DNA from 4 places in the Streptomyces sp. NPDC094034 genome. Region 3 is predicted to be linked to each of the others. Evidence: riboswitches for the same ligand, from Rfam matches in the RefSeq annotation. Region 3 holds a riboswitch; each other region holds the start of a gene.
What was found. A riboswitch is a leader RNA that binds a small molecule or an ion and turns the genes downstream of it on or off. The one in region 3 is predicted to bind cyclic di-AMP.

Region 1: it holds a riboswitch for cyclic di-AMP, as region 3 does, so the genes downstream of both, ABTZ59_RS18830 (C40 family peptidase) here and ABTZ59_RS29765 (M23 family metallopeptidase) in region 3, are expected to answer to the same signal.
Region 2: it holds a riboswitch for cyclic di-AMP, as region 3 does, so the genes downstream of both, ABTZ59_RS04975 (M23 family metallopeptidase) here and ABTZ59_RS29765 (M23 family metallopeptidase) in region 3, are expected to answer to the same signal.
Region 4: it holds a riboswitch for cyclic di-AMP, as region 3 does, so the genes downstream of both, ABTZ59_RS27170 (transglycosylase family protein) here and ABTZ59_RS29765 (M23 family metallopeptidase) in region 3, are expected to answer to the same signal.

What each region holds. Positions count from the first base shown of each region.
Region 1 is NZ_JBEOUD010000019.1:74,063-81,014, reverse strand. Features, by position in the region: gene ABTZ59_RS18835 (ATP-dependent Clp protease proteolytic subunit) at 96-743, shown strand; cyclic di-AMP (ydaO/yuaA leader) riboswitch at 1,085-1,256, shown strand; gene ABTZ59_RS18830 (C40 family peptidase) at 1,260-1,733, shown strand; gene ABTZ59_RS18825 (ATP-binding protein) at 1,856-2,296, opposite strand; gene ABTZ59_RS18820 (helix-turn-helix domain-containing protein) at 2,553-3,407, shown strand; gene ABTZ59_RS18815 (DUF397 domain-containing protein) at 3,416-3,622, shown strand; gene ABTZ59_RS18810 (8-amino-7-oxononanoate synthase) at 3,653-4,804, opposite strand; gene bioB (biotin synthase BioB) at 4,947-6,101, shown strand; gene ABTZ59_RS18800 (adenosylmethionine--8-amino-7-oxononanoate transaminase) at 6,094-6,952, shown strand, end outside.
Region 2 is NZ_JBEOUD010000003.1:163,128-170,079, reverse strand. Features, by position in the region: gene ABTZ59_RS04985 (M16 family metallopeptidase) at 1-914, shown strand, start outside; gene ABTZ59_RS04980 (M16 family metallopeptidase) at 932-2,314, shown strand; cyclic di-AMP (ydaO/yuaA leader) riboswitch at 2,503-2,672, shown strand; gene ABTZ59_RS04975 (M23 family metallopeptidase) at 2,686-3,462, shown strand; gene ABTZ59_RS04970 (GntR family transcriptional regulator) at 3,654-4,343, shown strand; gene ABTZ59_RS04965 (HPr family phosphocarrier protein) at 4,501-4,782, opposite strand; gene ABTZ59_RS04960 (bifunctional acetate--CoA ligase family protein/GNAT family N-acetyltransferase) at 4,959-6,952, shown strand, end outside.
Region 3 is NZ_JBEOUD010000043.1:36,536-43,487, forward strand. Features, by position in the region: gene ABTZ59_RS29730 (helix-turn-helix domain-containing protein) at 1-1,024, shown strand, start outside; gene ABTZ59_RS29735 (hypothetical protein) at 1,123-1,335, shown strand; gene ABTZ59_RS29740 (HAD family hydrolase) at 1,395-2,078, opposite strand; gene ABTZ59_RS29745 (hypothetical protein) at 2,144-2,353, shown strand; tRNA gene ABTZ59_RS29750 (tRNA-Met) at 2,427-2,500, shown strand; gene ABTZ59_RS29755 (MerR family transcriptional regulator) at 2,616-3,362, shown strand; gene ABTZ59_RS29760 (PP2C family protein-serine/threonine phosphatase) at 3,558-4,784, shown strand; cyclic di-AMP (ydaO/yuaA leader) riboswitch at 5,099-5,252, shown strand; gene ABTZ59_RS29765 (M23 family metallopeptidase) at 5,264-6,289, shown strand; gene ABTZ59_RS29770 (aldo/keto reductase) at 6,416-6,952, shown strand, end outside.
Region 4 is NZ_JBEOUD010000036.1:8,691-15,642, forward strand. Features, by position in the region: gene ABTZ59_RS27150 (Ppx/GppA phosphatase family protein) at 1-201, opposite strand, end outside; gene ABTZ59_RS27155 (DUF501 domain-containing protein) at 198-815, opposite strand; gene ABTZ59_RS27160 (FtsB family cell division protein) at 948-1,421, opposite strand; gene eno (phosphopyruvate hydratase) at 1,569-2,864, opposite strand; gene ABTZ59_RS27170 (transglycosylase family protein) at 3,305-4,018, opposite strand; cyclic di-AMP (ydaO/yuaA leader) riboswitch at 4,023-4,199, opposite strand; gene ABTZ59_RS27175 (transglycosylase family protein) at 4,464-5,456, opposite strand; gene ABTZ59_RS27180 (cytochrome P450 family protein) at 5,603-6,868, opposite strand.

The DNA of each region.
Region 1 (6,952 bases), on a different contig from region 3:
GAGGGTCTCTCCCGGCATACACGCCTCTATGTTCTGTACGTCCTGTACATTTTCTACGGAGAGTCGTGAGCCCCGCGTCCAAGGAGAGGCATGCCATGAACCGTCCTTCAGCCCGCTACGTCCTGCCCGAGTTCACCGAGCGGACGTCCAACGGGACCCGCACCCTCGACCCGTACTCCAAGCTCCTCGAAGAGCGGATCATCTTCCTCGGCACCCCGGTCGACGACACCGCGGCCAACGATGTGATCGCGCAGTTCATCCATCTCGAATACGCCGCGCCCGACCAGGACATCTCCCTCTACATCAACTCCCCCGGCGGGTCGATCAGCGCCATGTCCGCGATCTACGACACGATGCAGATCGTCACCTGCGACGTGGAGACCATCTGCCTCGGCCAGGCGGCCTCGACCGCCGCCGTGCTGCTGGCCGCCGGGGCGCCGGGCAAGCGGCTGGCACTGCCAGGCGCGCGGCTCGTCCTCCAACAGCCCGCCATCGAGGAGCCGGTCCAGGGACAGCCGTCCGATCTGGCCATCCACGCGAAGGAGATGCTCCGACTGCGATCCCTGCTCACCTCCATGCTGGCGCGGCACACCGGGCAGAGCACGGAGCGGATCACCGAGGACATCGAGCGGGACACCATCTTCGACGCGCCGGCCGCCAAGGCGTACGGGCTGCTCGATCACGTCGTACAGAACCGCAAGACGTCCCTCAACACGCCGCGCGCCCCGTTCGGCGGGCGATGAACACCGGTGCCGGGGCGGCGAGTCGTTCCCGTATGGACGCCCCCCATACGGGAACGACTCGCACGTTCGGCGTATGAACTGACTGGACGCGTAAGAGGACGCAAGTTGCGCGGAGCGACCGGATCGGTGAAGTGCCCCCCAACTCCCGTGCGGGTACGGGCCTCATCAGGTCGCGGGCCGGGGCGCGACACACCCCTTCGCCACCCTTTCGGACGATCCGTGATGAATTTCACATATGTCGTTTTGTCTCGGATATCCACCTGTTCCTGCGTCAAGATCCGTGGGACGACAAGCCCCCGCCACCGCGGCGGGGCGGTCCGGGCGGACGCCGAGTCCTGCCGCCGCACCGGATGCCTGGTCGACAGGAGTGGATCGGCAGGAGTGGAGGACCCAGGCAGTACGGGACGACGCCCGTTGTGGTCGTCCCTCGGGGTGAAGCCGTGAGAGCGGCCGGGCAACTTCGCCAGCCCGAACCCGACAGGTCATCCTTCACAGGCGGCTGACGAAGGGTTGCACATGACCGCGCAGACGACTGTCCCGTCTCTGCTGTCCAGGACCGGCGCCGTTTCGGTCCTGACACTCGCCGCGCTCGGCGGCACGATGCTCGTGCCCGGCGCCACGTCCGAGGCCGAGGCCGCCACGCGCGCGGCCAAGGCCCTCAAGATCGCCGCCTCGAAGGAAGGCTCGCCGTATCGGTGGGGAGCCACGGGGCCTCATCGCTTCGACTGCTCCGGGCTGACGCTCTACTCGTACAAGAAGGCCGGCAAGAAGCTCCCCCGCACGGCCCAGCAGCAGTACAACAACTCCCGCCATATCGCGCCCTCCGAACGGCGCAAGGGAGATCTGGTGTTCTTCCACTGGGGCAACAGCGTCTACCACGTCGGGATCTACGCCGGCCGGGGAAAGATCTGGCACTCGCCGAAGACCGGGGCGCTGGTGAGGCTGGAACGGATCTGGACCCGGAGCGTTCTGTACGGCCGGGTGAACTGACCCCGGCCGCCGACACCGGCCCCTCCGCCCCCACAGCCCCCAGCCCCCGGACGTACGGACGCTGACGACGCGTCGGGAGGGCCGCCCCCGCCCCTGCGGGGACGGCCCTCGTCCGGCCGGGGTCAGCTCGCGTCGGCGGTGACCGGGACCGCCCAGGGCAGGACGATCCAGACCGTCTTGCCGCCCTCCGGGGTCGGGGTGACCGAGAGCGCTCCCCCCTGCTCGGCGGTGAGCGAGCGGACGATCACCATGCCGCGGCCGTTGTCCTGCTGCACCGCCGCGGGCAGCCGCTGCGGCCAGCGGGGATGGCTGTCGGTGACGCCGACGCGCAGCTGCTCGTCGCGTTCGAGCCGGATCTCCACGGTGAACGTGGGTGACTGGCCGAGGGTGTGCTGCACCGCGTTGGTGGCCAGCTCCGAGACGATCAGCCGAACCGTCTCGGCCATGTCCTCCTGTGCCGGCAGCCCCCACTCGGCCAGCAGGTCCACGACGTATCTTCGCGCCGCGGTGACCGAGGCGGGTTCGCTCGGCAGGGTGATGGATGCTTCCTGGTGGTCTGCCATGGCGACGCCGTCCCTTTCCCGCCGGGCCTGGCTCCGGCACAGAGCGGATGACTGCGCGGAGGGCCTCGGACCGTGCTTCGCGCCAGCCTGCCACTGATCGCGCCGTTCCCAGGGCCGATCCACCGAGATCTGCATATATCTGTCGCTCAAAGCGGTGAACTCTGCAACGCGAGACCGTATTTGGGCGAGGGAAAGATATCTTCTCCGCCGCGGCACCCAAGGGGGCGGCCGGCACAGGGCGGGAAGGCAATCATTCATGCGGCATATTCCAGAGGTGCGCCGGCGCAGGCTCGGTGAGGAATTGCGCAAGCTGCGGCAGAGCGCGGGACTGACAAGCGGTCAGACTGCGCGGCTGCTCGGCTGGCATCAGTCGAAGGTCAGCCGGATCGAGACGGGCGTCAGCGGGGTGAAGGACGAGGATCTGGCGGGGCTGCTCGACGCGCTCGGCGTCATCGATCCACAACTGCGGCTGCTGCTCGGCGCGTTGGCGGGCACCACCAACAAGGGGCAGGGGTGGTGGATGGCGTACGGCGGCGTGATCCCGCCCCAGTACCGGGACTTCATCAGCCTGGAGTCCCAGGCCCGCACCGCGCGCACGCTGGAGACCTCCGTGGTCCCCGGGCTGCTCCAGACCCCCGCGTACGCCCGCGCCGTGACGCGTGCCGCGCTCGGCGGACTGCCCGCCGCGACGGTCGACTCCCTGGTCGAGGTGCGGCTCGCCCGCCAGGAGGTGCTGCGCACCGACATACCCATGGAACTGCACGCCGTGCTGGACGAGGCGGTTCTGCGCCGTCAGGTGGGCGGGCCGGGCGTGATGCGGGAGCAGTTGCTACGGCTCTCGGAGCTGGCGCGGCTTCCGCATGTCTGTCTACAGGTGCTGCCGTTCACGGCCGGTGGCTATGTGGGACTGACCGGCCCTTTCGTTATCTTCTCGTTTCCGCACATTACTGATCTGGATTTGGTCGTTCTCGACCATTTGACGAATAGCCTCTATCTGGAGCGGAAAGAAGACCTTGAGGCGTACTGCGCGGCGTTCGGCACTATGCAGGCGCATGCCCTCTCGACAGAGGAATCATTGGATCTCATCGCCGGGATCGGTGACGGCGCCTAGGGAGCATCATGACCCCCCACCTGACATCGCCACACGTATGGCATCGCAGCAGCTACAGCACCGGCGCGAACAATTGCGTGGAGTGCGCCCCCAGCGACGCGGGCGGACTGACCGTACGTGACTCCAAGGAAGTGACCCGACCCCATCTGTCCTTCTCCGCGGACGCCTGGACCTCCTTCGTCTCCGCGCTGTGCGCCGAGGCGCCGACGCACTGACCGCTCGCCGACCCGCCGGGCCCGGTCGGCTCAGCCCGTACCCTCGGGTGCGAGCGCGACGATCGTGTCCACCGCCGTGCCGATCTGCTGATCCGTCAGATCGGCACGGGCAGTGAGCCGGATCCTGGAGACGCCGTCCGGCACCGACGGCGGACGGAAGCAGCCCACGACCAGCCCCGCCGCCCGGCACTCCGCGGCCCAGCGCACCGCCGCCTCGGGTGACGGCGCCCGTACGGAGACCACGGCGGCGTCCGGTCGTACGGCCGTCAGACCCGCCCCGGTCAGCAGCCGGTGCAGCGTACGGGCCACCTCCCGCGCCCGGTCCGCTCTGGCGGGCTCCCGGCGCAGCAGCCGCAGACTCTCCAGCGCGCCGCCGACGGCCGCCGGCGCCAGTGCGGTGTCGAAGATGAACGTACGGGCCGCGTTGACCAGATGGCCGATGACGCGTGCCGGGCCCAGTACCGCGCCGCCCTGGCTGCCCAGGGACTTGGAGAGCGTGACCGTGGCCACCACACCGTCCGCCCCGGCGATGCCCGCCGCGTCCGGCGTGCCCCGGCCCCCCGCCCCGAGCACCCCCAGACCGTGCGCGTCGTCCACGAGCAGGGCCGCGCCCCGGGTACGGCAGACCTCGGCCAGCTCCCCGAGCGGCGCCGCGTCGCCGTCCACCGAGAACACCGCGTCGCTCACCATCAGCGCCCGCCGCCCGGCCCGCGCGTCGAGTGTCTTGCGTACGGCCTCGGGGTCGGCGTGCGGTACGACCACGGTCTCGGCGCGCGAGAGCCGGCAGCCGTCCACGATCGAGGCGTGATTGTCCGCGTCGGACAGCAGCAGCGAGTCGCGGGCGGTGAGCGCGGTCAGGGCGGCCAGATTGGCCGCGTATCCGGAGGAGAGGACGAGCGCGGCCTCGAAGCCGCAGAACGCGGCCAGTTCACGTTCCAGTTCGGCGTGCAACTCGGTGCTGCCCGTGACCAGCCGGGAGCCGGTGGCGCCCGCGCCCCACCGGCGCGCGGCCGCCGCGGCAGCGCCGGTCACCGCGGGGTGGCGGGTGAGCCCCAGGTAGTCGTTGCTCGCCAGGTCGAGCAGCTCGGATTCGGCCGGGCGCGGCCGGAGCGTACGGACCAGACCCGACCGTTCACGGCGGCGCGCCTCGTCGTCGGTCCAGCCGAAGGGGTCGCGCTCCATGGTCGGGTCCTTTTGTAGGCAGCGCACAGACCTTAACCGTGTGGCGACCGGGTCAGGGTGTGGTCATACACACACCTCGATCCGGCGGTGTTGTGGAGTTCCTCCTTTCCCCGGACGTCCTCGGTGGGCCAGGATCAGCACCATGGACCTGCTGAACACGCTGGTGGAGAAGGGCCTGCGGCGCGAGCCGCCGACCCGCGAAGAAGCGCTCGCCGTACTGGCGACCTCCGACGATGAGCTGCTCGACGTGGTGGCCGCGGCCGGGAAGGTGCGCCGTCAGTGGTTCGGGCGGCGGGTGAAGCTCAACTATCTGGTCAATCTGAAGTCCGGGCTGTGCCCCGAGGACTGCTCGTACTGTTCGCAGCGGCTCGGCTCCAAGGCCGAGATCCTCAAGTACACCTGGCTGAAGCCCGACGAGGCGTCGAAGGCGGCGGCCGCCGGCGTGGCGGGCGGGGCGAAGCGGGTCTGTCTGGTCGCGAGCGGCCGGGGTCCGACGGACCGGGATGTCGACCGCGTCTCGCGGACCATCGAGGCGATCAAGGAGCAGAACGAGGACGTCGAGATCTGCGCCTGCCTCGGGCTGCTCTCGGACGGCCAGGCGGAGCGGCTGCGGGCCGCGGGCGCCGACGCGTACAACCACAACCTCAATACGTCCGAGGGCACATACGGCGACATCACCACCACCCACACCTATGCGGACCGGGTGGACACCGTGCGGCGGGCGCAGACCGCCGGGCTGTCCGCGTGTTCGGGGCTGATCGCCGGTATGGGGGAGAGTGACGCGGATCTGGTCGATGTCGTCTTCTCGCTGCGCGAGCTGGACCCGGACTCGGTGCCGGTCAACTTCCTGATCCCGTTCGAGGGGACGCCGCTCGCCAAGGAATGGCACCTCACCCCGCAGCACTGTCTGCGCATCCTGGCCATGACGCGGTTCGTCTGCCCCGATGTGGAGGTCAGGCTCTCGGGCGGGCGCGAGGTGCATCTGCGCTCGATGCAGCCCCTCGCGCTCCATCTGGTCAACTCGATCTTCCTCGGGGACTATCTCACCAGCGAGGGCCAGGAGGGCCGGGCGGACCTGGAGATGATCGCGGACGCGGGCTTCGAGGTGGAGGGCGCGGACACGACCACGCTGCCCGAGCACCGTCGCGGAGGATGCGGCCCGTGCGGCGGGGACGAACCCGGGCAGTCCGCTCCGGACGACGCGCGCGAGCGGGCCACGGACGGCGGGGCACCCCGTACGGATCTGGTGACCGTACGCCGCCGCGGCGCCGGTACCGACCTGGCGCCCAATGCCTGACCTGTCCGCCGGTGAACTGCTGGCCCTGGACCGGGCCCATGTCTGGCATCCGTACGGCCCCATGCCCGGCCGTGCCGAACCGCTGGTCGTGGAGTCCGCGTCCGGGGTACGGCTGCGGCTCGCCGAACCCGCCCATGGACAGCGCGAGTTGGTCGACGGCATGTCGTCCTGGTGGTCGGCGATCCATGGCTACAACCACCCCGTGCTCAACGCGGCGGCGCACGGCCAGCTGGACCGTATGAGCCATGTGATGTTCGGCGGGCTCACCCATGAGCCCGCCGTGCGACTCGCGGCGCTGCTCGTCGAGATCACGCCGGAGCCACTGCGCCATGTGTTCCTCGCCGACTCGGGCTCGGTGTCGGTCGAGGTCGCGGTGAAGATGTGTCTCCAGTACTGGCGTTCGGTGGGCCGCCCGGCGAAGCGACGGCTGCTGACCTGGCGGGGCGGCTACCACGGCGACACCTGGCAGCCGATGTCGGTGTGCGACCCCGACGGCGGGATGCATGACCTCTGGTCGGGGGTGCTGCCCCGGCAGATCTTCGCGGACGCGCCGCCCGTCGGCTACGAGGAGCCGTACGCCGAAGGCCTGCGCGCGCTCATCGCCCGGCACGCGGACGAACTGGCCGCGGTCATCGTCGAGCCGGTGGTACAGGGCGCGGGCGGGATGCGGTTCCACTCCCCCGCGTATCTGCGGGTGCTGCGGGAGGCGTGCGACGAGCACGACGTCCTGCTGATCCTCGATGAGATCGCGACGGGGTTCGGACGCACGGGGACGCTCTTCGCCGCCGAGCAGGGCGGCGTCTCGCCCGATGTGATGTGTATCGGCAAGGCGTTGACCGGCGGGTATCTCA
Region 2 (6,952 bases), on a different contig from region 3:
TGCCCTACGGTACGGCCTTCGAGCGGCTGACCGCGCTCGCGTACCCCGAGGGCCACCCGTACCACCACACCCCGATCGGCTCGATGGCCGACCTGGACGCGGCGACCCTGGAGGACGCCCGCGCCTTCTTCCGTACGAACTACGCGCCCAACAACGCGGTGCTCTCGGTCGTCGGCGACATCGACCCCGAGCGGACACTCGCCTGGATCGAGAAGTACTTCGGCTCGATCCCGTCCCACGACGGCAAGCAGCCGCCGCGCGACGGCTCGCTCCCCGACACCATCGGTGAGCAGCTGCGCGAGGAGGTCCACGAGGAGGTCCCGGCGCGCGCGCTGATGGCCGCCTACCGGCTGCCGCACGACGGCACCCGCGAGTGCGACGCCGCGGATCTGGCGCTGACCGTCCTCGGTGGTGGCGAGTCCTCCCGGCTCCACAACCGGCTGGTGCGCCGTGACCGGACCGCGGTCGCGGCGGGCTTCGGGCTGCTGCGCCTGGCGGGCGCCCCCTCCCTCGGCTGGCTGGACGTGAAGACGTCCGGCGGTGTCGAGGTCCCGGAGATCGAGGCCGCGGTCGACGAGGAGCTGGCACGCTTCGCCGCCGAGGGCCCCACCGCGGAGGAGATGGAGCGGGCCCAGGCCCAGCTGGAGCGCGAGTGGCTGGACCGGCTCGGTACGGTCGCCGGCCGCGCCGACGAGCTGTGCCGGTTCGCCGTGCTCTTCGGCGACCCGCAGCTGGCGCTGACCGCCGTGACCCGCGTGCTGGACGTCACCGCCGAAGAGGTACGCGCCGTCGCCGCGGCGCGGCTGCGCCCCGACAACCGCGCGGTGCTGGTCTACGAGCCGGTCACCGCCGACGGCGACGACGCCTCCGCCGATGAAGACGAGACCGACGAGCACGAGGGGGCGGACCAGTGACCGACGCTGCCGTGACCATGGAATTCCACCCGCGCCCGACGGCGGGCGAGGCTCGCCCCTGGGCCTTCCCCGCCCCCGGGCGCGGCGCTCTCGACAATGGCCTGACGGTGCTGCGCTGCGACCGTCCCGGGCAGCAGGTGGTGGCGGTCGAGATCAGTCTCGACGCCCCGCTGGACGCCGAGCCCGACGGGCTCGACGGCATCGCCACGATCATGGCGCGGGCGTTCTCCGAGGGCACCGACAAGCACAGTGCCGAGGAGTTCGCCGCCGAGCTGGAGCGCTGCGGCGCCACGCTCGACTCGCACGCCGACCACCCGGGCGTACGGCTCTCCCTGGAGGTGCCGGTCTCCCGGCTGCCCAAGGCGCTCGGCCTGCTCGCCGAGGCGCTGCGGGCCCCCGCCTTCGCGGACAGCGAGATCGAGCGGCTCGTACGCAACCGCCTCGACGAGATCCCGCACGAGACCGCCAACCCGGCCCGCCGTGCCGCCAAGCAGCTCGCCAAGGAGCTGTTCCCCGCGTCCTCGCGCATGTCACGGCCGCGCCAGGGCACCGAGGAGACGGTGGAGCGCATCGACTCCGCGGGCGTGCGCGCCTTCTACGAGGCGCATGTACGCCCGGCCACCGCCACCGCCGTGATCGTCGGTGATCTCACCGGAGTCGATCTGGACGAGGTCCTCGCCGACACTCTCGGCGCCTGGACGGGCGACACCGTCGCACCCCGTCCCGTACCGCCCGTGACCGCCGACGACACGGGCCGCGTGGTGATCGTGGACCGGCCGGGCGCCGTGCAGACCCAGCTGCTGATCGGCCGCGTCGGCGCCGACCGGCACGACCGGGTCTGGCCCGCCCAGGTCCTCGGCACGTACTGCCTGGGCGGCACGCTCACCTCCCGGCTCGACCGCGTGCTGCGCGAGGAGAAGGGCTACACCTACGGTGTCCGGGCCTTCGGCCAGGTGCTGCGCTCCTCCGCGCCCGACGCCCCGGGCGGCGCGACCGGCGCGGCGATGCTCGCCATCAGCGGCTCCGTCGACACCGCGTCCACCGGCCCCGCGCTGGACGACCTCTGGACGGTGCTGCGCACCCTCGCGGCCGAGGGGCTGACCGACGCCGAGCGCGATGTGGCCGTCCAGAACCTGGTGGGGGTGGCCCCGCTGAAGTACGAGACGGCGGCCTCCGTGGCGGGCACGCTGGCCGACCAGGTCGAGCAGTTCCTCCCGGACGACTTCCAGGCGCGGCTGTACGCGCGGCTGGCCGAGACCGGCACCGTCGAGGCGACGGCCGCGGCCGTCAACGCCTTCCCGGTGGACCGGCTCGTCACCGTGCTCGTCGGTGACGCCGCCCAGATCAAGGAGCCGGTCACGGCCCTGGGGATCGGTGAAGTGACGGTCGTCACCGGCTGATCCGGCCTCTCCAGGGAACCCCGGCGGCTTCGGCCGCCGGGGTTTCCCTTTATGTCCCTCTTTGTTGGTGAGAATGGCTGTCTGCCCTGTGGTGTGCGCTACAAAGGGGCCTGTCTGTTTGGTGATTGAAAGACGACCCGCTTAACGTCGGTCCGGCTGTTCGCCAGTTACGCCGCGTCCGCGGCATCGGACAGTCATCGCCGAGTCCCCGTCAGGCGCGAGCCCGGGGAGCCGGGGACCCATGAAGTCCCTGGGGTGAATCGGACGGCCTTCGCGGCTCGATCACGCGGAGGGGTCCGTAGGAGACCTTCCTGCTCCGAACCCGTCAGCTAACCCGGTAGGCGAGAAGGAAGGAAAGGACCAGCCATTCCATGGCGTTCACCCGTGCCACCGGGAAGCATCGTGCCCGCGGCCGTACGATCCGCAGGAGCGCGCACGTCGCGGGCGCCGCGACTCTCACCGCCACCGGCGTCATCGGCACCCTCGCCGCTTCCCCGGCGCTCGCCGCCGACACCGACGTGGCCGCCGCCCGGGGGACCGGACTGGCGCAGGCCCTGGTCATCAACGACTCCCTCGCCGGCGTCATCGACGCCCAGGCCGACGCGCAGGCCCGGGCCGCCGCCGAGGCCGAGGCGGAAGCCGCGGCGAAGGCGAAGGCGGCACGCGAGGCGGAGGCCCGCGCCAAGGAGATCCGTGCCGAGAAGGAGCGCGCGGCGCGGGCCGCGGAGCGCGAACGCCTCAACGCCTTCCAGCTCCCCATCGCCGGCTCGTACGTCACCACCGGATACCGGGCGGGCGGCTCGCTCTGGTCCTCCGGCAGCCACTCGGGCGTCGACTTCCGCGCGGCCTCCGGCACGCCTGTCGTCGCCGTGGGGACGGGCACCGTGGTCGAGGCGGGCTGGGGCGGCTCCTACGGCAACAACATCGTGCTGCGGATGAGCGACGGCACGTACACCCAGTACGGCCACCTCTCGTCGATCGGTGTCGCCGTCGGCCAGAGCGTCACCCCGGGCCGGCTGATCGGCCTCTCCGGCGCGACCGGCAACGCCACCGGGCCGCACCTCCACTTCGAGGCCAGGACGGGCCCCGACTACGGCTCGGACATCGACCCCGTCGCGTATCTGCGCGCGCACGGCGTGAACGTCTGACCACTCCGCCACCCGAAGGCCCCGGCGCACGCCGGGGCCTTCGGTGTTCCACCCGTGTCCGCCGCCCTCCGCTGGCCAAAAGATATCCATGGATTACGGGCACCCATCGGAAATTCTCGATGATTGCAATAGAGTCACGGAACAGGCGTCGATCGGCTGCGTTTCGCGCGTATTAAGGCGGAGGTTCGGACATGCGCATTCCCGCGCACTCGGTATGCACGGCGATTCGCGACGACATCGTCTCCGGCGTATTCGAACGTGGCGGCCGGCTCACGGAGGAGCAGCTGGCGCGGCGCTACGGCGTCTCCCGCGTCCCGGTGCGCGAGGCCCTGCGCACCCTGGAGTCCGAGGGCTTCGTGACCACCCGCCGCCATGTCGGCGCCTGTGTGGCCGAGCCCACGGAGCAGGAGGCGGCGGACCTTCTTGAGGTGCGGCTGCTGCTGGAGCCGCTGGGCGCCGCGCGCGCCGCCCAGCGCCGTACGGAAGCCCATCTCAAGGTCCTGCGCGGCCTGGTCAGACTGGGGCAGGAGCGGGCCCGCAGAGGCCAGGGCGAGGATCTGCGCTCGCTCGGCGGCTGGTTCCACGAGACGCTCGCCCAGGCGTCGGGCAGTCCGGCGCTCACCGCCCCGCTCACCCAGCTCCGGCACAAAATCGCCTGGATGTATGTGGTCGACCGGCCCGCCAGCCCCGTGGAGTCCTGGGCGGAGCACGGCGCGATCGTGGACGCGGTGGCGCGCGGCGACGCGGAGCGGGCGCGGGCACTGACGGCGCTGCACGCGGAGCGCACCGCGGCGGTCCACCGCTTGAAGCGGCCGGAGCGCGGCCGGGAAAAGGTGAGGGCTTCGCAACATACCGTAAACACCGCGGGTGTCCGCGATTAACATTCACGCCGTATACAAAGAAGAGAAAAGGGTGGGGCGCCTTTTTTGGTGCCCGCACGAAAAACGGAACCGCGGTCCGCTGAATTCAGCGAACCGCGGCTCCGTCGTGGAAATACACTCCGGCGTCCGGGAAGTCGGGGATCGTCCCCGGCAGTGCTCAGACCGTCTCGGGCAGCTCGTCGAGTCCTTCGGCGACCAGCTTCGCCAGCCGGTCCAGCGCGGCGTCGGCGCCCTCCGCCTCGGAAGCGAGCACGACCTCCTCGCCACCCTGCGCGCCCAGACCGAGCACCGCGAGCATCGACGCGGCGTTGACGGGGCTGCCGTCGGCCTTCGCGATCGTCACCGGGACGCCGGCGGCCGTGGCGGCGCGGACGAAGATGGAGGCGGGACGGGCGTGCAGGCCCTCGGCCCAGCCGACATTGACGCGGCGCTCAGCCATGGTGTTGCCCTTCAAGTCTCAAAAACGATGTCTAGACCAGCGTCTCATGTGCCACGAATTGCTCCGGTGCCGACCCCGGACGGACCTTGGACAGACCTTGGACGGACCTCGGATCCGCCCCCGTCACCGCCCCCGGAGCCCGGGCCGTGGAGCGGCCCGCACCGTAGGCTTTGCCCATGGAGACGCCGTCGGACCACGCGTACCCCGATCACTGGGAAGCGGACGTGGTGCTGCGCGACGGAGGCACCGCGCGGATCAGGCCCATCACCACCGCGGACGCGCAACGGCTGGTCAGCTTCTACGAACAGGTCTCCGACGAGTCGAAGTACTACCGGTTCTTCGCCCCCTACCCACGCCTCTCCGACCGGGACGTGCACCGCTTCACCCACCACGACTACGTGGACCGGGTGGGGCTCGCCGTGACGGTGGGCGGCGAGTTCATCGCGACCGTACGGTACGACCGCATCGACGAGCGGGGGCTCCCGGCGAGCGCGCCCGCCGACGAGGCCGAGGTCGCCTTCCTCGTCCAGGACGCGCATCAGGGGCGCGGTGTCGCCTCGGCCCTGCTGGAACACATCGCGGCGGTCGCCCGCGAACGGGGCATCCGGCGCTTCGCCGCGGAGGTGCTCCCCGCCAACAGCAAGATGATCAAGGTGTTCCGGGACGCCGGATACACGCAGAAGCGCAGCTTCGAGGACGGCTCCGTACGCCTCACCCTGGACCTCGAACCCACCGCCGAATCCCTCGCCGTGCAGCGCGGCCGTGAGCAGCGCGCCGAGGCACGCTCGGTGCAGCGCCTGCTCACGCCGGGCTCGGTCGCCGTCGTCGGCACCGGACGCGCGCCCGGCGGCGTCGGCCGAACCGTCCTGCGCAATCTGCTCGGAGCGGGCTTCACCGGACGCGCGTACGCGGTGAACCACGCCTTCGCCGAGGACCTGCGCGAGCTGGACGGCGTCCCCGCCTTCCGGTCCGTCGCGGCGATCGGTGACCCGGTCGACCTCGCGGTCCTCGCCGTACCGGCGGTCCGGGTGCCGGAAGCGGTCGCAGACTGCGGCCGGCACGGCGTCCGGGGCCTGGTGGTCCTCTCCGCCGGTTACGCGGAGAGCGGCGCCGAGGGCCTGGAGCGCCAGCGCGAACTGGTGCGGCACGCCCGCTCGTACGGGATGCGCATCATCGGCCCCAACGCGTTCGGGATCATCAACACCGCCGACGCCGTCCGGCTGAACGCCTCGCTCGCGCCCGAGCCGCCCCAACGGGGCCGAATCGGACTGTTCACCCAGTCGGGAGCCATCGGCATCGCCCTGCTCTCCGGGCTCCACCGGCGCGGCGCGGGCCTGTCGTCCTTCATCTCCGCGGGCAACCGCGCGGACGTCTCAGGCAACGACATCCTCCAGTACTGGTACGAGGACCCGGACACCGATGTCGCCCTCCTCTACCTCGAATCCATCGGCAATCCGCGGAAGTTCACCCGGCTCGCCCGGCGTACGGCGGCGCTGAAGCCGGTCGTGGTCGTCAAGGGGGCGCGCCACAGCGGCAGCGCGCCCCCCGGACACGCGGTCCCGGTCACTCGTATCCCCGACGCGACGGTCTCGGCGCTGCTGCGGCAGGCCGGGGTGATCCGGGTCGACACGGTCACCGAACTGGTCGACGCCGGACTCCTGCTCGCCTCCCAGCCCCTGCCGGCCGGACCGCGCGTCGCGATCCTCGGCAACTCCGAATCCCTCGGCCTGCTCACGTATGACGCCTGTCTGACGGAGGGCCTGCGCCCCTCGCCGCCACGCGACCTCACCACCGCCGCGACCCCGGAGGACTTCCGCGCCGCCCTCACGACAGCCCTGTCGGACCCGGCCTTCGACGCGGTCGTGGTGACCGCGATCCCGCACGTGGGGGAGACGGGCACGGCGGATCCCGCCAATGGCGGCGCCGTGGGCACCGCGCTGCGCGAGGCCGTGGCGAGCGCGCCGGGGAAGCCGGTCGCGGTGGTCCATGTGGAGATCGGCGGTCTGGCGGAGGCGCTGGCGGCGGTGGAGGGCAGCGCGCGAGGCCCGGCCGCGGACGCCCCCGGGACGACGATCCCCAGCACGCGAACGGCGGACGAAGCCGACGAAGCCGCCGCACCCGTCACACCCACCGGACCGCCCGCCCCCACGCCCGAAACCGCCGCCCCCAC
Region 3 (6,952 bases):
CCGTGAGCAACTGGGGCTCACACAGGAGGCCCTGGCCGAGCAGTTCAAGGTGTCGGCCGACACCGTCGCCGGGTGGGAGTCGGGGCGGCGGGCGCTGACCGCCGTACCCGTTGGGCAGTTGTTCGTCTACAGCCACCGGCTGATGCGGCTGGGTACCGTCCCCGCGCTGCTGCTGTCCCTGGAGCGCGCCATGGAGGCGGACGTCCTGCTCGCCGGGGCGCTGGACGGCGGATTCTCGTACGAGGCCAATCCGCTGGGCGCGTGCGTGATGCGGCGGGATCTGGTCGAGGTGCTCGCCTGGCCCCTGAACGGGGTCGCTCCCGCGTATCTGAGCGCGCTGCCCGAGCCGCCGCGTGCCCGGCGGGGGCCGGTGCCCCAGGGGCCCGAGCTGGGGGCCGCGGACCGTCGCCGCTTCTTCTCGGAGATGCGGCGCACCGCCGAACGGGCCCGGGGGGCGGAGAGCTTCCTGCTGCGGCGCCAGGCCCTGTATCTGGCCGGCTATGACGACCGGGCCGACACCCCCGGCTGGCTGGCCCGCCAGCAGCGCATCGAACGGCCCGACGACTGGCTGTCGGTCTGGCTCAACTCCCGCTCGGTGGCGGCCGTCGCCGCCCGGCAGGGCGACCGGGACCGGATGCGCCACTTCATCGACAGCACCCTCGTCGACGACGACGCGGGCGAGGCCGCCAATCTGAACTACTGGGCGTACTGGATCGGCGAGGCGCCGCACATCCAGCTGTCCGACGACTTCATCGCCGCCCGTACCCCGGGCCGCTGGCCGGGCGACCGGCTGATGCACCACCTCGTAGGGGGACTGTCGCCGCGTCACGGGTTCTTCGACCTCAATGTCCACACCCTGTGGGCGCTGCTGGCGGCCCGGCCGAATCTGCTGCGGCCCGGCGGCCCGGCGGGGAGCGCGCTCGGCGCATGCCTGCCGGCGCTGCTCGACGACCGGGAAGTCTCGGCGCGGGCGAGAAGGGAACTCCAGGGAATTCGATACGCGATTCGGCTCGCCGAGGCGTGAGCGGGCGGGCATGTCCCTCCGGCGATGTCGTCGTCCGTCGGAAAAGATCCGGGTCCCAGAGGCTGCGGACGGGGCGAGAGAGACGCACTCTTGGGCCTATGAGTGATGCACCGATCGTCGTCCACCGGGCGTCAGGGACAGGCGGGCGGCGGGTCACGGTCCGTGGGCGGATCATGGGGCTCGCCCATTCCGACGACCATCTGATCGAATTCCTGCGTCTGGCGGGGCTGCCGGACGCCTGGGAGCTGCTGGACGACCCGGCCTGGGTGGAGTGGCAGGGCGGCCCCGCGCACGAGTACAGCGTGGTGTGAGCCCGCGTGGTGCCGCCACGCTCCCGGCACACCTCGTCCCGTCGGCCCCGTGGGCCCCGTCAGCCCTGCTCGTCCGCCCGTTCCACCTGGTCGGCCCGCTCCCTCTGCTCCGCCGCGATCGCGGCGAGCTGCGTCAGATTGTCGATCCGCCAGTCCGCCGCCTCGATCACCTCCGGGTCGTCCGCCCACAGATAGCCCCACGGCCCGCGCCGCAGATGGACGGCGCGCAGACCCGCCTCCCGGGCGGGGAACAGGTCGTACGCGGGATGATCGCCCACGTACATCGTCCTGTCGGGCGTGGTCCCCGACGCCTCGACGACGCGCGCGAAGAACTCCTGCGACGGCTTCTCGACGCCCCACTCGCCCGAGGTGGCGATGAGATCGACGGGCAGATCGAGACCGCGCAGCAGCTCCCCGGTTTTGACGGTCTGGTTGCCCGCGAGGACGACGCGGAGGCCGAGCGCCCGGATGCTCGCCAGGGCGGGCCGTACATCCGGATAGAGATCGGACTCGTCGAGATGGTCGCCGCGGCCGGCGGCCTCCCTGGCGCGGTACGCCTCGCCGACGTCCATGCCGGGTTTGATGAGGCGGAGGGCGTCGGCGTTGTCGCGGTTCTGGACGGTGGCGGCGCCGACGAGCGCGGAGATGGTGTGCCGGGGAATGCCCAGCCAGTCGGCCCAGGACGCCCAGTAGCGGTCGTCGCGGACGAGGGTCTCGCCGACGTCGAACACGATGGTTTCGATCACCGGTGTAAGCGTAGGGGGACACGCTCTGCCGATTGTCAGTGGCTGGCCGTAGCCTTGCTTCTATGTTCGCTTCCTCGTCCACTCCTTCGCCCGCTTCCGGTGACGGCGACTCGTTACGCGCTGTCAGGTCCGCCGCTGTCGTCAACGCGGAGATCCGTGCCCTGTGGGCCCGTGCCGGTGGCGCGTTGCCGCCCGCCGAGCAGGAGCGCTACCAGCGACTTCTGGTGGAGTGGGCCGTCGCTGTCCGCGCGGATGTCGTCGAGGCGGCCTAGAGGCTCTTAGAGGCTTGCGCTGCGCCGGGTGGTGATGATCTTGCTCCGGATGGCGTAGGGTTGCAGTCAACGGCGCGGGGTGGAGCAGCTCGGTAGCTCGCTGGGCTCATAACCCAGAGGTCGCAGGTTCAAATCCTGTCCCCGCTACTGGAAGAGAACGAAGGCCCGGATTCCTGGTGAATCCGGGCCTTCGTCATGCCCGCCCGCATCTTCGGCTTCCGTGCTTGACCTTTACGCGACGTCAAGTTCTACCGTGAAAGTCATGGAGTGGTCGATCCAGGAAATCGCGAAGAAAGCGGGCACGACGAGCCGCACGCTCAGGCACTACGGCGAGCTGGGGCTGCTTGAGCCCAGCCGTACCGGCAGCAATGGCTATCGCTACTACGGACAGGACGCCCTTGTCCGGCTCCAGCGGATTCTGCTGCTGCGGGAGCTGGGGCTCGGGCTGTCCGAGATCGCGCGGGTCCTCGACGGCCAGCAGGACACGGCCGCCGCCCTGCGCGGCCATCTGAAGCTGCTGGAGCAGGAACGGGAGCGCATCGGGCGGCAGATCGCCTCGGTGCGGACCACTCTCCACAAGACGACGACGGGAGAGGAACTCATGGCCGAGGACGTACTCGACGGCTTCGATCACACACGGTACGAGGAGGAGGTGACCCAGCGGTGGGGCCGGGACGCCTATGAGAAGAGCGACCGCTGGTGGCGGTCGCTGAGCGAGGAGGAGCGGCAGGACTTCAAGGACCGGCACGAGGGCATCGCCAGGGACTGGGGGCGCCTGGCCGCGGCGGGGCTCGCCGCGGACAGCGAGGAGGCGCAGGCCGTCGCCCGGCGTCACTGCGACTGGCTGTCCGTCACGGTCGAGCCCACCAGGTCGTATGTCATCGGCGTGACGGCGATGTATGTCGATGACGCGCGCTTCGCCGCCACCTATGACCAGTACGGTGAAGGTACGGCTGTGCTCGTGCGGGACGCCATGAGGGTGTACGCCGAGCGCCACCTGACCGACTGATCCGTTCCGTCGGCCCCAGGTGCACCAAGCACTGGCGGGGTCGGCGGAACCGGCTCACCGTAGCCCACTCGGCCGACGGCGATTCGCCGCCCGGGAGGGCAGCGGCCAGCCTGGTGGAGAGCGGCACCGTCCGCAGCAGTCGGCGGACCGGGCAGGAGACCACTGGTGTGGAGACTGAGGAAGCTCGGAAAGAGAATCGGCGGCAGCGGCCGGCGAGCGGCCGAGGGCGCCGGTCTCTGGGCCTCTGACGGAAGGGGCTTCTGGGCGGCGGGCGACAATGCCCGCGGCGGCGGCCGGTATCCGGGCGGACATGGCCGTACGGGACGCAGGCTGGTGCGGGCGCTGCCCGTGCTGGTGATCATCGCCGGGGCGGTCTTCGACGTGGTGACCCCGACGCGGGTCACCGCGTCACCCCTCTTCGCCGCCGCCCCGCTGATCGCCGCCCCGTTCTATCCGCTGGTCGGCACGCTCACCATCGCCGTCGCCGCGCTGATCGCCGAGTTGGCGGTGCATTTCCACGCGGACACCCAGTTCCAGGTGGAGTCGATCAGCGAGGTGCTGACCGTGCTGGTCGTCTCCCTGCTCGCGCTGTACATCAACGGTGTCGTACGGCGCAGCGGCGAGCGGCTGGCCTCCGCCCGCATCATCGCCGAGACCGCCCAGCGTGCGGTGCTGCCGAGACCGGCCGAGCGGATCGGGGGGCTGCGGATCGCCGCGCGGTACGAGGCGGCGCAGGAGGGCGCGTTCATCGGCGGGGACCTCTTCGCCGTACAGGACACGCCGTACGGGGTGCGCCTGGTGGTCGGGGACGTACGGGGGAAGGGTCTTGACGCGGTCGAAGCGGTGGCGGTGGTCATCGGGTCATTCCGGGAGGCCGCCGAGCAGGAGAGTTCGCTGGAGGGGGTCGCGCAGCGGCTGGAGCGCGCGCTCAGGCGTGAGGGGACGCGACGGGACGGGCTCGATGTCTTCGAGGGGTTCACCACGGCCGTTCTCGCCGAGATTCCGCACGAGGAGGGTGTGGTGCGGCTGCTCAACCGCGGCCACCCCGAGCCACTGCTGATGTGCCGCGACGGTGAGGTACGGATGCTCGCCCCGAGCGACCACGCGCTGCCGCTCGGAATGAGCGAACTGGGCGCGTGGCCGGACCGGGCGGACCAGGCCGGGTATCCCGAGGGCGCGACGCTGCTCTTCTACACGGACGGGCTCACCGAGGCGCGCGATGCCCAGGGGGTCTTCTACGTCCCGCGCGAACGGCTCGACGGACGGGTGTTCCAAGGGCCCGACGAGATACTTCAGGCGCTCATCGACGACGTACGGCGGCACACGGGCGGCGGGAGCCAGGACGACATGGCGCTGCTGGCGGTCAGCCGGCCCTCGGAGGGCGAGCCGGAGCGACGCAGGACCATGCCCTTGGTGCCATGAGACGGCCGCGCGGTGCCGTGAGGCAGCCGCGCTCACCGCGCTCACCGTCGAAGCCGTTGCCCGGATCGCCCGGCGAGGAGCCCTTGCCACTGTCTGTAATCGAGAGGTATCCCTCCGCATAACATTTGACACACCGTCAGAAATGTAGGCCCCCCTGACGGGCCGTCAACTCGCCCGATTAGATTCCCTTACATCCCGGTACGTCCGATGCGAAGTCGTTAACGATCATCCGGAACAGCTTGGAATAAGGGCCGGGTCTCTATTAACGTTCGATAACGCAGCGCGGTCGTCCCAGCCGTCGCCAGAGATGGCACCGTGCGCACGCGCCGAATCCCGCGAGGGAACCGGGGAACCACCAATTGGGGTGAATCGGGTGTCTTTTGCTGCCCTGTGCGGCAGGAGCGCTCGTAGGAGACCTTCCTGCTCCGAACCCGTCAGCTAACCCGGTAGGCGAGAAGGAAGGAAAGGAGCACGCCTCAGTGGCGTCCAACAAGCCTGCCCCCCAAGCCGTCTTCGAAACCCACTCCCTCGGCGGCGAGCCGGACAGGGCGTGGGGGGAATGGAATCCCACCGAGGAGTCCATACGGCCGGTACGCGGCCGGCACCGCGTCGCCAAGCAGCGCGGACTCGCCCGTAGCTCCACGGTCCTCGGCGTCGGCGTCATCGCCGCCGTCGGCGCGGGCGGCATCGCCACCGCGCAGGACAAGCCCGCGGTCTCCATATCCCTGCCCGACGCGATCACGGACAAGCTCCCGGACGCCGCGTCACTGCCGGGAATGGGCTCGCTCGCCTCGGACGACTCCGAGCCGCAGGCGCTCGCCGCCCCGCTCACCACCGCCGGGCTCACGACCGCGGAGACCGAGCAGGGCGCCACCGACGCGGGAGAGGCGCTGCGCGCCCGTATCCTCCAGCAGGCCGAGGCGCAGCAGACCGGGGCCGACGCGGCGCGGAAGGCCGCGGCGGAGGCGGCGGCGGCCGAGAAGGCCGCGGCCGAGGCCAAGAAGCAGCAGACCGACGCCGAGAAGAAGATCGAAGAGGCGAAGAAGAAGGCCGAGGCGGAGGCCAGGGCCAAGGCGGAGAAGGAGCGGCTGGCCAAGCTGGCCGCCAGCTACGCGCTCCCCACCTCCTCCTACACGATCACCTCGACCTTCGGTCAGGCCGGCTCCCTGTGGTCCTCAGGCCAGCACACCGGCCTGGACTTCGCCGCGCCGACGGGTACCCCGCTCAAGGCCGTGCACAGCGGCACGATCACATCGGCAGGCTGGTCGGGCTCGTACGGATACCGCACGGTCCTGGAGCTCGATGACGGCACGGAGATCTGGTACGCCCACCAGTCCTCGATCTCCGTCAGCGCCGGGCAGAAGGTCACCACCGGCGAGGTCATCGGCAGGGTCGGCGCGACCGGCAATGTGACCGGCGCCCATCTGCATCTCGAAGTCCACACGGCGGGCGGCGCGGGCCTGGACCCGATGAGCTGGCTGCGCGGCAAGGGCCTCACCCCGTAGAACCGCCCCATGGGCAGTCCTTCCCGGCCTTCCCCTCGGTATTCCCCCATACGGCATTCCCCCATACGGCCCACATGAGGGCGCGGAGCGGAATAGGGCGTCCCCATCGGGGGATTGCATCCACCTATGACCGCTCTGCGCCCACTGGGCTCCTCCGATCTGCACGTCTTCCCGCTCGCCCTCGGCGGCAATGTCTTCGGCTGGACCGCGGACGAGACGGCCTCCTTCGCCGTCCTCGACGCGTACGCCGCCGCGGGCGGGAACTTCATCGACACCGCCGACATGTACGCGTCGTGGGCACCGGGCCACCAGGGCGGTGAATCCGAGACCGTCATCGGCAACTGGCTGGCCTCGCGCGGCAATCGCTCCGACATCCTGATCGCGACCAAGGTCGGCGCGCACCCGCGGTACAAAGGGCTCAGGGCGGCCACCATCAAGGCCGGGATCGAGGAGTCGCTGCGTCGGCTCCGTACGGAGTACGTCGATCTCTACTACACCCATTTCGACGACCCCGAGGTCCCGGTCGAGGAGATCATCACCGCACTCGACCAGCTGGTGAAGGCCGGCAAGGTCCGCGCGCTCGGCGCCTCCAACATCGGCGCGGAGCGGCTGGCCGCCTCGCTCGTCTTCTCCGAGCGCGAGGGGCTGGCCCGCTATGTGGCG
Region 4 (6,952 bases), on a different contig from region 3:
GGCGGCGTACTCCCGGCAGGCGGCGAAGGTACGTGCCAGCGCCTCGGGAGCGAGCCGGCCCGTCCTGTCCACGCCCTGGCCGAGGCGGACGATCTTCATCCGGCGGTCGAGGTCGACCAGTTCACCCGTCTCGGGGTGCGCGTCCGCGACGAGCAGGCGGATCGAGTTCGTACCGCAGTCGATGGCGGCGACCCTGGTCATGCCTTCTCCCTCTCGTCGTGGGACGGACCGTCGGAGGGACCGCCGGACGGACCGCCGGACGGACCGTCGGAAGGGCCCGGACCGTCGGACGGGCCGGACACGCACGGCGTCACACACGGGCCCTTCGCCCACCACTCCGGCAGCATCGCGATCGCCTCGTCGCCCAGCGGGTTCACCCCGGGCCCGGCCGCCAGCGAGTGGCCGACCAGGACATGCAGGCACTTCACCCGGTCCGGCATGCCGCCGGCGCTCGGGAAGCCCTCCAGGACCTCGATGGCGTCACGGCGCCCGATGTAGTCCTCGTGGGCCGCGCGGTACGCGGCGGCCAGCTCGGGATCGGTCGCGAGGCGCTCGGTCATCTCCTTCATGACGCCGTTCGCCTCCAGCGTGCCGATGGCCGAGGCCGCGCGCGGGCAGGTGAGGTAGTACGTCGTCGGGAAGGGGGTGCCGTCGGGGAGCCGCGGGGCGGTCTCGACCACGTCCGGCAGGCCGCAGGGGCAGCGGTGCGCGATGGCGCGCAGCCCGCGCGGCGGGCGGCCCAGCTGTTCTTCGAATGCCGCGACGTCCGCCTCGGTGGGTTCCGTGCGTTCGGTCTGCGGAGGGGGCGTGTCCATGCCTGCCTAGGTATGTTCTGCGGTTCTCGGGCGTTCTCGGGTGTTCTCGGGTTTTCTCAGGTGTTCTGGGAGTTCTTGAGCGCCTCGGGTGTTCTTGGGTGTCCTCGGTACTCTGTCGCGGGCCGTCCCCGGCTATCTGTCCTGGCGGTCCGCGTTGTCCACGCCGTCCAGCACATTCGAGTACCAGGGGCGACCCGTCGCCCCCCGTTCCTCGCGGCGCTGCTCGCGCACATCCGGGTCGATCACGGTGTAGCCGGTCTCCCCAGGCATCACGTAATGCAGATGCTCCCGGGCCAGCCGCTGGATGTACGCGTCGTCCTGGAGCCGCGCCTTCTCGTCGCGCAGCTCCTCGACCCGCTGCTTCGCCTCGCGGGCCAGCCGCTCCTGGTCGGCGATCTCGTTCCGCTGCGACACGTACTGCCGCATCGGATACGCGAGCGCCACCACCAGTGTGCACACGACCAGGGCGAGGAAAGCGGCCCGGCCGGTGAGCCGGGAGCGGCGGTCCTGCCTGCGGTTCTGCGAGCGGTAGACCCGGGCGGCCGTCTGCTCGCCGAGCAGTCGCAGCCTGGTCGCGGTGGAGAACCGGTCCCGGTTCCCGGCCATGGCTCGCCTCCCCTTTTACGTCCCCTGTTGTACGTACGTCCCCGGACACGGTACGGGACCGCGGCCGGGGACGTACGGACGACGGGCGGAGCCGCCCCTCGCCCTCGTACCGACAGGATCAGGAAGAACGCATCCTCTTAATGGTTCTTACTGGTTCGCGGAGCGAAACCGCGGGAACGCGCTGCGGCCCGCGTACACCGCCGCGTCGTCGAGGATCTCCTCGATGCGCAGCAGCTGGTTGTACTTGGCGACGCGCTCGGAGCGGGCCGGGGCGCCGGTCTTGATCTGACCGCAGTTGGTGGCGACGGCGAGGTCGGCGATGGTGACGTCCTCGGTCTCACCGGAGCGGTGGGACATCATGCACTTGAAGCCGTTGCGCTGGGCCAGCTCGACGGCGTCCAGGGTCTCGGTCAGCGAACCGATCTGGTTGACCTTGACGAGCAGGGCGTTGGCCGAGCCCTCCTCGATGCCACGGGCCAGGCGCTCCGGGTTGGTGACGAACAGGTCGTCGCCGACGATCTGGACCTTGGAGCCGAGCTTGTCCGTGAGGACCTTCCAGCCGGCCCAGTCGTCCTCGAAGAGCGGGTCCTCGATGGAGACGAGCGGGTACGAGGCGACGAGCTCCTCGTAGTACTCGGTCATCTCGGCCGCCGAGCGCGACTTGCCCTCGAACTCGTACGACCCGTCCTTGTAGAACTCGGACGCGGCGACGTCGAGCGCGAGCGCGATGTCGCGGCCGGGGACGTAACCGGCCTCCTTGATCGCTTCGAGGATGAGGTCGAGCGCGGCGCGGTTCGACTCCAGGTTCGGCGCGAAGCCGCCCTCGTCGCCGAGGCCGGTGGACAGGCCCTTCTGCTTCAGGACCTTCTTGAGGGTGTGGTAGACCTCGGCACCCCAGCGCAGGGCCTCGGAGAAGGACTCCGCGCCGATCGGGGCGATCATGAATTCCTGGATGTCCACGTTGGAGTCGGCGTGCGAGCCGCCGTTCAGGATGTTCATCATCGGAACGGGCAGCAGGTGCGCGTTCGGGCCGCCGAGGTAGCGGAAGAGCGGGAGGTCCGAGGCCTCGGAGGCGGCGTGCGCGACGGCGAGGGAGACGCCGAGGATGGCGTTGGCGCCGAGCGACGACTTGTCCGGGGTGGCGTCCAGGTCGAACATCGCCTGGTCGATCAGGCGCTGCTCGGTGGCGTCGTACCCGACCAGCTCAGGGCCGATCTGCTCGATGACGGCGAGGACGGCCTTCTCGACGCCCTTGCCCTGGTAGCGGTTCTGGTCACCGTCGCGGAGCTCAAGGGCCTCGAACGCACCGGTGGAGGCACCGGAGGGGACAGCAGCACGACCCGTGCTGCCGTCGTCGAGGCCGACCTCGACCTCGACCGTGGGGTTGCCTCGGGAGTCGAGGATTTCCCGGGCTACGACGACGTCGATGGACGGCACGAGCATCTCCTTCTGGGATGTGACGCTTGGAGTGCAGGGTCTCATTGGCCTTGCGACACGAGACTATCCGGCGCGGGGTCATCGGTCGGCCGGTGCCCGCCACCTAAGACGGAATGGGGCCCGATTCCCCCACGCCGGAGCCCGCGGGGGCCGGGTACGCGGGAGGGTGGCGCCGGGTCCGCGGGTGAGCGGGAGCCGCGTCCGCGGGTGAGCGGGGGCCACAGGCGAAACCCCGGCCCGGCGCGTACGGGGGATTACGCGCCGGGCCGGGGCGGTCTCGGGTGGGGACGGTCCCGAGGGGCTCCGGTGGGGACTGACCGGGGGGGCTCCGCTGGGGACGGTCCCCGGAGACTCCGGTGGAGACGGTCCCCGGGGGCTCCGCTGGGGACGGTCCCGAGGGGAGAGCGGTCCCGGTTCCGGATACGGCCCGGACGAGGCCGGGTGGGTCAGCTCAGGTGGAGCTGCTGGCCCGGGTAGATCACGTCGGCGTCGCTGACGATGTCCTTGTTCAGGTCGTACAGCTTCTGCCAGCCACCCTCGACGTCCTCGGCCTTGGCGATCTTGGAGAGGGAGTCACCGGGCTTGACCTTGTACTCGCCGTCACCCTTCTTGATCGTGGTGGGACGGCTCTCGCCGCGCGAGGCCGGCTGGGCCGCGCCGCGCGTGGTCTCCTGCTGCTTCGGCTGCGCCTGCTGCTTGGGGGCCTGCCGCTGCGTCGGCTGCGACTTCTTCTGGGTGGGCCGGCTGGGCTGGGTGCTCTCGGTGGCGGAGCCGCCGTCGTACGCGGCCCTGGACAGGCCCACGCCGCAGTTCGGCCACGCGCCCTTGCCCTGGCCGGCGAGGACCTTCTCGGCGACGGCGATCTGCTGGGACTTGCTGGCCTGGTCGGCGCGGGCGGCATACGCGGTACCGCCGTAAGCGGCCCAGGTGGACGGCGTGAACTGGAGGCCGCCGTAGAAGCCGTTGTCCGTGTTGATCGACCAGTTGCCTCCGGACTCGCACTGCGCGACCTGGTCCCACTCTGCGGCGGTCGCGGCGGAGGCCGAGGTCGCACCGATCAGCGGGGCGGCGACGGCTGCGCCGGTGACCCCGGCGAGCGTGGCATAGCGGACGGCCTTCGACGGGCGGCGGTGCTTGCCCTTGCTGGAACGCAGCAGCATGGAACATCTCCCTCACCGACGCCTACGAGGTCAGCTGTCGGGTTCGGGCCAAGTGAGTTGCCCGGCCGTGTGCTCTGTCGCACACGGCTTCACCCCAAGCCGGTCCTCGGTCGTCTGTCGACGGCCGGAGCCCGGCGCGAACCTTTGGGTCCCCCGCTCCTGCCTACGGCGCATGACGCGTCGGTTGCTCCCCCCGACCGACGGCAGGATTCGGCGTGACGGTCGACGGGGCCCGCGGTGCGAGCGGTTCAGACCGTAATCACAGGTCCGCCCATTGTTCAAAGGAGAACATCAAGGAAAAATCGCCCTTACCTCCCCCTTGGATGACCCCATTTACGCAGGTGAGAGACGAAACGACCCAACCGCCGGAGCAAAAGGCCCCAGTTGCGGCGAAGAGACCCTTGTCTCACTTTCGCAGAAGTGGACATAGGGCCTCTAACTGCCTCTACTTCACGCCCAGATCAAGGGTCTGGCCAGGGAAGATCAGGTCAGGGTCGGCGCCGACGGTGTCCTTGTTCGCCTCGTAGATCGCGGACCACCCGCCGGGCACCTCGCGCTCGTCGGCGATGAGCCAAAGACAGTCACCGGCGCGGACGGTGTACTCACCATCCAGCGCGCCCGCGCCTTCCGTTTCGCCCGCGGAGCCGCCCGCCGAACCATCCGCCGGGCCGCCCGTCGCACCACTCGTCGCGCCATCCGCCGCGGCGTTGGCGTTACGTGTCGATCCGTCACCGCGCGAGGCATGACGGCCGGATTCACGCTCTTCGCCCGAATTGCCCGGTGCGGAGTCGTCCGGGGCCGCGTCGCCGCGGTGCTTGCCCTTGGCGGCGCCCTGACCGGACCCGGCGGACCCGGCGGAGCCGGAGGACTCGGCGGGAGCGGGCTCCTTCGTACCGTCACCGTTGGAGGCCGAGGCGTCCGGCGAGGCCGAGGAGCCGTCCGACGGGGACCCGGCCTTCCCGGATGTCCCGGACGGCTCAGGAGTCGCCTCAGATGTCTTCTCCGGCGTCGCCTCCGTCGCCGTCCCCGGCGTCGTACCGGGATCCACGCGCGGCGCGGGACTGCCCTCCGTCAGCCCGGCGACCGCGGCGCAACTGGCCCACGCCCGCGGCCCCTGCGCTTCGAGGATCCTCTCGGCTATCGCGATCTGCTGCGAGCGGCTGGCGAGGTCGGCTCTGGCCGCGTACTCGGCGCCGCCGAAGTCGTCCCAGGTCTCCTGGGAGATCTGGAGTCCGCCGAAGAAGTCGTTGCCGAGGTCCGCGCTCCACATGCCGCCGCTCTCGCACTCGGCGACACGGTCCCAGGTGGACGCGTCCGCCGCACTGGCACCGGCGGCACCGAGCAGCGGAATGGCGATCGCCGAGCCGGTCACCCCTGCCGCGACGATCAGGGCGGGGGCCTGGCGAGGTCGACGGTGTCGGCCGTTCCCGGAGCGCATGTGATTGCCTTCCGTGTGACTGATGTTTCGACTGGTGCGTGTGGCGGCTGAGTTTTCGAGAACGTAGCGGTACTCGAACTCCTGTCACAAGTCGATGCAGCGGAGATCACGCGAAAGTCACAGTCTTGACGGTCCGTCAGAAATCGTCAGTCGGACAATGGCGTGAACTGCACCGGAAGCGTGCGCAATCCACGCATGATGAGCCCTCCGCGCCAGCGCAAATCGGCAGGATCTCCCGCAAGCCGCACATCGGGCAGCCGGGTCAGCAGGGTGGCGAGCGCGGTCTGCCCCTCCACCCGGGCGAGCGGTGCGCCGAGGCAGTAGTGGATGCCGTGTCCGTATCCGAGGTGCTGATTGTCACGCCGGGAGAGGTCGAGCGTGTCCGGATCCGCGAAGCGCTCGGGGTCACGGTCGGCGGCGGCGAGGACGACCAGCACCGGATCGCCCGCCGCGATCAGCTGTCCGCCGAGCGTCAGGGGCTCGGTCGCGTACCGCCAGGTGGCCAGCTCCACGGGACCGTCGTACCGCAGCAGTTCCTCGACCCCTGTCGCGAGCAGTCCGGTCTCCCCCGCCCGGAGCGAACGCTGGAGCAGCGCGCGCTGCTCGGGATGGCGCAGCAGGGCGAACATGCCGTTCCCGATCAGGTTCACGGTCGTCTCGAAACCGGCGAACAGGATGATGAAGGCCATCGCCGCGGCCTCGTTCTCGGTGAGATGTTCCCCGTGGTCGCCGGCCCGGATGAGTCCGGAGATCAGATCGTCGCCGGGATCGGCCCTCTTACGGTGGATGAGGTCGGCGAGATAGCCGCGCATCTTCTTGACCGAGCGCCCGACTCCGCCGCGTGGTCCGCCGGCGTGCCGGATCATCATCCCCGCCCAGTCGCGGAAGTCGTCCTGGTCCTCGCGCGGCACCCCGAGCAGGTCACAGATCGCGTAGATGGGGAGCGGGAACGCGAAGTCATGAATCAGGTCCGCCTCGCCCCTCGCGGCGAAGCCGTCGATGAGCCGGTCGGTCAATTCCTGTACGCGCGGCGCGAATTCGGCCACGCGACGGGGCGTGAACGCCTTGGACACGAGCCGGCGCAGCCGAGTGTGGTCGGGCGGATCGATATTGAGCAGATGTGTCATCAGCTCGGCCTTGCGCTCACCGGGTATGCCCGTCTTCCCCTTGGCGTGCGCGGGCTCGGCGTGATGCGCGGGGTTCTTGGAGAGCCGCGCGTCGGCGAGGGCCTGCCTGGCATCCACATACCGCGTCACGAGCCACGCCTCCACGCCACTGGGCAGCGCGGTCCTGTGCACGGGCGAATGCTCGCGCAACCAGGCGTAGGCGGGATACGGATCGGTGGCGAACTCCCAGGTGAACAGCGCGGGAGCGGGCGCGGCCGGGGATATGGGGGCGGGCTGGTGACGCATCCCCCGACAGTAACCGTCGGCGTCGCCGGGGAACGGACCGCCGGGGTACGGGCCGCCGGGGAACGGACCGACGACGCCGTACCA